Regions from separate parts of the Aminobacter sp. DSM 101952 genome, predicted to be linked through region 1. Evidence: riboswitches for the same ligand, from Rfam matches in the RefSeq annotation. Region 1 holds a riboswitch; the other holds the start of a gene.
What was found. A riboswitch is a leader RNA that binds a small molecule or an ion and turns the genes downstream of it on or off. The one in region 1 is predicted to bind cobalamin.
Positions count from the first base shown of each region.

Region 2: linked by a shared signal. The riboswitch ahead of ASC75_RS09335 (ABC transporter ATP-binding protein) and the one ahead of ASC75_RS24900 (TonB-dependent receptor) in region 1 are both predicted to bind cobalamin.

Region 1 covers NZ_LMCL01000035.1:177,505-180,969, forward strand. The annotation lists gene ASC75_RS24900 (TonB-dependent receptor) at 1-1,315, opposite strand, end outside; cobalamin riboswitch at 1,581-1,783, opposite strand; gene ASC75_RS24905 (arginine deiminase family protein) at 1,935-2,741, opposite strand; gene ASC75_RS24910 (AraC family transcriptional regulator) at 2,842-3,465, opposite strand, start outside.
Region 2 covers NZ_LMCL01000009.1:54,978-58,442, reverse strand. The annotation lists gene ASC75_RS09345 (membrane-bound PQQ-dependent dehydrogenase, glucose/quinate/shikimate family) at 1-108, shown strand, start outside; gene ASC75_RS09340 (MFS transporter) at 395-1,561, shown strand; cobalamin riboswitch at 1,594-1,802, shown strand; gene ASC75_RS09335 (ABC transporter ATP-binding protein) at 1,910-2,725, shown strand; gene ASC75_RS09330 (ABC transporter substrate-binding protein) at 2,745-3,465, shown strand, end outside.

The sequences.
Region 1 (3,465 bases):
ACGTCTGGTAGAAGGCGACGTCGAGCGTCGTGCTGTCGGTAGGCCGCCAGTTGACGCCAAGTTCGTAGGACCGGGATGTCTCCGGCTTCAAATTCGGGTTCGAATAGCCGGGATAATAGAGGTCGTTGAAGGTCGGGGCGCGGAAGCCGGTGCCGTAGGAGGCCCGGGCGACGAGATCGGGCACGATCTCGAAGCTGGCACCGATATTGTAGGTGGTGGCACCGCCGAACTGCTCGTTGTGATCGTAGCGCAGCCCGCTGTCGATGGTCAGCGCGCCATATTCGACCGAATATTGTCCGAACACCGCCCCGAGACCGCGCGAGGTGACGTCGAAATCGACGGTGGTATCGACCTGTTCGCGATAGGCCTCGGCCCCGCCGGTCACGACATGGCGGGCATCGCCGGTCTCGAAGGTCTTTTCGGTCGAGGCGAAGATGCCGTAGCGCTTGGTGTCGAACCTGCTGTCGCCCGGAACCCCGTCACGGAAGTTGGTCGAACTGTCCAGGCTGCTGGACAGCTCGACAGTCGAGGACCAACTGTCGGAGTGCTTCAGCCGCGCACCTGCCTTGCCGGCAAACGTGTCGGTGTCGACTTCATTGCTGGACGGGAAGGTGTCGTCATATTGCGAACGGCCGCGTGCGAACAGGCCGTCGGCATAAAGCCTGCCCCAGTCGAATTCCTTGGCCAGCGAAAAATTCAGCGAGCCCTGCAGGAAGCCGTCATCGTCGGGCTCGTGGCCCCAGGCCAGCGGCGTGGTGAAGTCGTAGCCGCGCGTGCCGAGAATGCTGCCGCCGACGGAGTAGTCGACGCCTCCTTCGCTGCGGCCGCGCACATCGCCCGAGACATAGCCGCCCCATGGGTATGTGACGCCGGTGGTGATGCTGGCGCAGGCACTGCGGCCGTCGGCGCACTGGCCACCTTGCCTGGTGATGATGTTGACGACGCCGCCGATCGCGTCGGCGCCATACTGGGCCGAGTGCGGCCCCTTGGCGATCTCGATTCGTTCGATCGAGGCAAGGGGAATGTTGAAGATCGAGCTGGTGCCGCTGGTTGCCGAGGCGGTGCGGATGCCGTTGACCAGCACCAGAGTCTGCCCGGCCGACATACCGCGCAGGGAGACGTTCGAGGCCGAGCCCTGGCCGCCATAGCCGATGATCGACACGCCGGCGTAGCGCTTGAGCAGCGACGGCAGGTCGGCGGCCGCCGATGTCCGGAGCTCCTCCTCGTCGATGACGGTGACCGACGACGTCGAGCGGACGAGCGCCGTCTCGCGCCGCAGCGGCGTCGACACCACCAGCGGTCGAAGCACGGTCACGTCGTCGCGCGACGGCGACTGCTGCGCGTGGGTTTGCGTCGGAATGACCAGCGCGACGGCGCTGGTGGCGAGGATGAGTCTCTGCAATTCTGCCCCCAAATGGTTCGGTGGGCGCGACAGGCATCGCACCCGGTTCCAAACCGCAGGCAAGACAGGTCGGCAGGCAGACATTGGGACAAGATCGACCCGGCGGCCTTCCGCATGCGGCAACACTTTTCAATGTCACCGCCACGGGCGACCGCGCCTGACCACACCCCGTGGACAAGCATGGGTGACCGGAACGGGCAGGTCTCCTGACTTCCGTGTCATAGCCTTCTTCCGCCTTCCCGAACGCACGAATGCGTTCAGTGGCATGATGGAAGAGGCTCAACGGTTACAGTTGCGGGGGCAGTCGCGGATTTGGCCTTCGGCCTCACCGTGTTCCCTTTTCATCCACCTTTCGGTGGAACCGATTCCGGGGTCGAGACTAGACAGCCGGCGGAAGCCTTGTCAATTGATCTGTTGCTGTCGGACGTCTCGTCGGTTGCGATTGTCGCAAACCGCCCGGTCCGTTGTCGCGATCCCTACATTGTCACGAAGCTTGACCAATACTTGCCGACGCTCAGGGACGGCATGCCGATCAAAGGCGTTGGCCGCGGTGCCAGCGCAGCGACATGCACGACAGGCCGGCGTCGATCTTGCCGATCTCGGTGGTCTTGAGCGCGACCACCTGGTAGCCGAGCTTGTCAAGCATCGCGATGGTCCGGGGGTAATCCGCCCCGACCATCACCACGTCGTTGACGCGCAGCGCGTTGGCCGCCGGCTCCTCGCCCTCGGGGATGAGCACCTCGCGGAAACCCTTGAACACGCCCGAGCGCGCAAGCCGCTTCGTCGACAGCATGGTCTCGCCGTCGAGCAGTGAACAGTCGCTCTTGAAATGCAGCACGCCTTCCGGCGTCTGCACGATCTCGCCCTTGCGCCCGAGCCGGTCGAGGCTGGCGATCAGCCCTTCGGCACCAGCCCGGTCGGTGCGGGCCGACAGCCCGATCATCACGCTTCTCGGCGTCGTCAGCACGTCGCCGCCATCGGCATAGCCGGGCGTGGGCAGGTCGACCACGGTGCCGAACATGGCCTTCAGCGTGGGTGCGATCTCGACGGTTTCCCTGACGCGCGTCTCGGCGCCGGGCCGAAGCAGGATCGCCCCTTCGGGAAACACCAGCGCCGGGTCCTCGACGAAGATCGAATCGGGAAACGCCTCAAGCGCCGGCAGCGCCGTCACCTCCACGCCTGCGGCGCGCATCGTCGCGACATAGGCCGCATGCTCGGCCTTGACGCCGTCATAGGTCGGGTTGCCGCGGTCGTCGGCGCGCAGGCCGTTGACAACCGACCGAGCCGGCTCGCGCACGATGGCCGCGTTGAATTCGTAGACCGCTGGCTTGGACGTCATGTCGGTGCGCTCGTGCTGGTGGGGCGAGGTCCGCAGCCTGCCCGAAACGAAGTGGCATGTCGACGGGGCAGGCACTGGGCCAGCGATCGTCGTCGAGCCGCTATTGCCCCTGCGCCCGCCTGAACTCGCTTGGCGACTGGCCGGCGATGCGGCGGAAGTCGCGGCTGAAATGATAGGGATCGGCATAGCCGCAGCTTAGCGCTACGGCAGCGATCTTGATGTCGGCTGCGATCAGCAGGCGCTTGGCCAGGTTCATGCGCTCGTGGCGGATCCAGTCCATCGGCGTCGTGCCGGTCTTTTGCTTGAACTGCCGGTGCAGTTGCGAGGCGCTGAGGTTGGAGATCGCGGCCAGTTCCTCGATGGGCCAGTTGCGCGCGATGTCGGCGCGCACCTCGCGCATCACCCGCAGCACGCGTTCGCCGCGATCTTCCGAGCTGTCCTGCTCGCCGCGTTCGGCGACGAGCGTTTCGACAAGCCGGGCGACGACGGCGCTCGAAATGGCGTCGGTCGTCTGCCCGCGCCGGGCGAGGTTCTGGATGGCACGCTCGAAGCCGGCAGCGACGCCCTCGCCTTGTGTCGCAAACAGCGGGTTGCCGGCAACACGGAGGAACGAGAACACGGCGTCGAGCCCATGGCCCTCGATGCTCATCCAGAGATAGCGCCAGTGGTCGGCATCGGGGTAGCAGCCATGGGCATATGACATCGACGTGTCGAGCCAGGCGAT
Region 2 (3,465 bases), on a different contig from region 1:
TCCCACGAGACCGGAACGCAGTATGTGGTCATCTCCGCCGGCGGCGCACGCCAGTCGCCCGACCGCGGCGACTACGTGGTCGCCTACAAGCTGCCGAAGCAGAACTGAGTTCTGTGGGCATGGACAACGGAAGGGGCGCCTCGGCGCCCCTTTTTATTTCCGGCCTGCGAAGGCGGTGTTGGCCCGCCGCGCAAGCGGACAATTCGGCCGTCGAGCCGCTCTACAAGTTCCTTCGCCGCGACCTGACCAGCAATCCTGATGTAAGCCGGCTTGCTGTTGCCGAATGGCTGCCATGCGCGCCACGCATTGCTGCAATGCACCAACATCGCTTGCGCCGCAGCCGACATCAGGAAAATGTGGGATTAAATCGTTTCAGCATTTCCCGAGCCGTCCCATGCCCTTGCCAATCATCGCCCTGGCCGTTGCATCCTTTTGCATCGGCACCACCGAGTTCGTGATCATGGGCCTGTTGCCGGAGGTCGCCGCCGACCTCGGCGTATCGATCCCCGCCGCCGGCCTGCTCGTCACCGGCTACGCACTCGGCGTCGTTATCGGCGCGCCGATCATTGCGGTGGGCACGGCGAAACTGCCGCGCAAGCCGGTGCTGATCGGGCTCGCCATGATGTTCGTGCTCGGGAACCTGCTCTGTGCCATCGCCCCCACCTACTGGACGCTGATGATCGCCCGCGTCATCACCGCCTTCGGCCACGGCGCCTTTTTCGGCATTGGCTCGGTGGTGGCGGCGAGCCTGGTTCCCGCCAACAAGCGCGCCAGCGCCATTGCCCTGATGTTTGCCGGCCTGACGCTCGCCAACATCCTCGGCGTGCCCGGCGGCACCGCACTCGGCGAGGCGTTCGGCTGGCGCATGACCTTCTTCGCCGTCGTCGTCATCGGCCTGATCTCGGTCGCCGCCATCGCCTGGCTGGTGCCGGCGGGCGTCGCCCCTCCCGGCAAGGGTGGCGTGGCCAGCGAGGTCAAGGTGCTCGGCAAGCTGCAGGTCTGGCTCGCCATGATCATCTCGGCGCTCGCCTCGGGCAGCCTGTTTGCCGTCTTCACCTACATCAAGCCGATCCTGACCGACGTCACCGGCGTGTCGGTTGCGTCGGTCACCTGGATCCTGCTCCTCTTCGGCGGCGGCATGACCATCGGCAACATCATCGGCGGCAAGCTGGCCGACTGGAAGCTGATGCCGACCGCCATCGGCGCGCTGGTGGTGATGGCTGCGATCCATGTCGCCCTCGCCCAGCTCGGCTATTCGGCACCAGCTGCAATCCTGCTCATCTTCCTCTGGGGCGTGATGACCTTCGTCATCGTACCGCCGATGCAGATGCGCGTCGTCGAAACCGCCTCGGAAGCACCGAACCTCGCCGCGACGCTCAACCAGGGCGCCTTCAACGCCGGCAACGCCGCCGGCGCCTGGGCGGGCGGCGCCGCGATCTCGATGGGCGTCAGCTATGCCGACCTGCCTCTCGTTGGCGCCGCAATCGCGCTCACGGCCTTCGGCGTCGCGCTGTTTTCCTTCGCGCTCGACCGCCGTGACGCAATTCAGCAGGCGGCATGACGCTTTAGCGATTGTCAGCAATCCGCCACTGCTGTAGCCACATCTCCGATGGTTCCTGCTGCCTGACTCGGGCAGCGGATTAAATGGGAACACGGTAAGACGTCTCGACGCGAAACCGTGGCTGCCCCCGCAACTGTGAGCGGATAGCAAATCGGAAAATGCCACTGGCCGGAAGGCCGGGAAGGCTCCGAGGCGCAGAAACCCGCAAGCCAGGAGACCTGCCATCATCCGATTAACTCAACCGGCCGGGGTGTGCCGCGGAGATGATGATGGTTGCGACTGCCTTTTTCCGTACCGGCGCGCTCACCGGATCGTTCTGCCACCTCCGCCTGACTGCGGAGAGAGGACATGCTCGATCGCGTCCACGCCGCTAGCCGCCTCGTAGGCACGACCCCGGCACTGCTCGAGCTCGATGGCGTCAGCTGGGGGCCCCGCGCCTCCAGGCCCATCCTCGAACCGGTGTCTCTTGCGGTCGCCCCCGGCGAAATGCTTGCAATCGTCGGCCCCAACGGTGCCGGTAAGTCGAGCCTTTTGCGCTGCCTCTACCGCTACCACAAGCCGATTTCAGGAACCGTCCGGCTCGACGGCACCGACATCTGGAAGATGAAGCCGCGTGACTGCGCCCGCCGCATCGCCACCGTGCTGCAGGAAAGCGCCTCCGACTTCGGCCTGACGGTCGCCGAGATCGTCGAACTCGGGCTGACCCCGCATGTGACCAGCTTCGGCACCGGCGACGACGACTACGACCACGTCGAGGCAGCCCTTGACCTGCTCGGTCTGACCGCGCTCGCCGCGCGCGACTTCAACTCGCTGTCCGGCGGCGAGAAGCAGCGCGTGATGATCGGACGCGCCTTGGTGCAGCGGCCGGACCTTTTGATCCTCGACGAGCCGACCAACCATCTCGATATCCGCCACCAGCTCGAGGTCCTGGAACTGCTTGGCAATCTCGGCTGCACCGTCATCGTCTCGCTCCACGACCTCGCGCTCGCCTCGGCCCATGCCGACCGGGTGCTGGTGATGGACGCCGGTCGCGCTGTCGCCTGCGGTGCACCGGCCGACATCCTGACGCCCGAGCGCATCCGCCAGAGCTTTTCCGTCGGCGCGACCCTCGACGACCATCCCGTCACCGGTCGCCCGCGCTTTTCATTCCATCTCGAACGCTGACAGAACCCAAGGAGCCCAAATGCGCCTGCCCATCATCGCCGCCGCCCTGCTCGCCACCTGCGCCTCAGCCATGGCCAGTGGCTTCCCCGTCACCGTCAAGAGCTGCAACCGCGACGTGACCTTCGAGGCCGCGCCCAAGCGCGCCGTCTCGCACGACGTCAATCTGACCGAGATGATGCTGGCACTCGGCCTCGGCGACCACATGGCCGGCTATTCCGGCATCTCCGGCTGGAAGACGCTGAGCGAGGAGCTGCGCAAGGGCGTCGGCGAACTGCCCGAACTCGCGCCCAAATACGTCACCAAGGAAGTGCTGCTCGGCGTCGACACCGACCTGTTCTTCGCCGGCTGGAACTACGGCATGAAGGTCGGCGGCGACGTCACCCCGGAGACGCTCGCGCCCTTCAACGTCGCTGTCTACGAGCTGACCGAGAGCTGCATCCACATCATGAAGAAGGACAAGTCCTCGCTTCAGGACATGTATGCCGACCTCAACAATCTCGGCGCCATCTTCGGCGTGCGCGAGAAGGCCGAAGCATTGGTATCGGGCTACGAGAAGGAACTCGCCGACTTCCAGGCATCGCTGCCCAAGCTCGACAAGCCGGTCAGCGTGTTCCTCTACGATTCCGGCGAGCAGAAGCCGTTCACTGCCGGCCGCTACGCCATGCCGACCGCGATCATCGAGGCTGCCGGCGGCAGGAACATCGCCGACGACGTCGAGTCGAGCTGGGTCGAGATCGGCT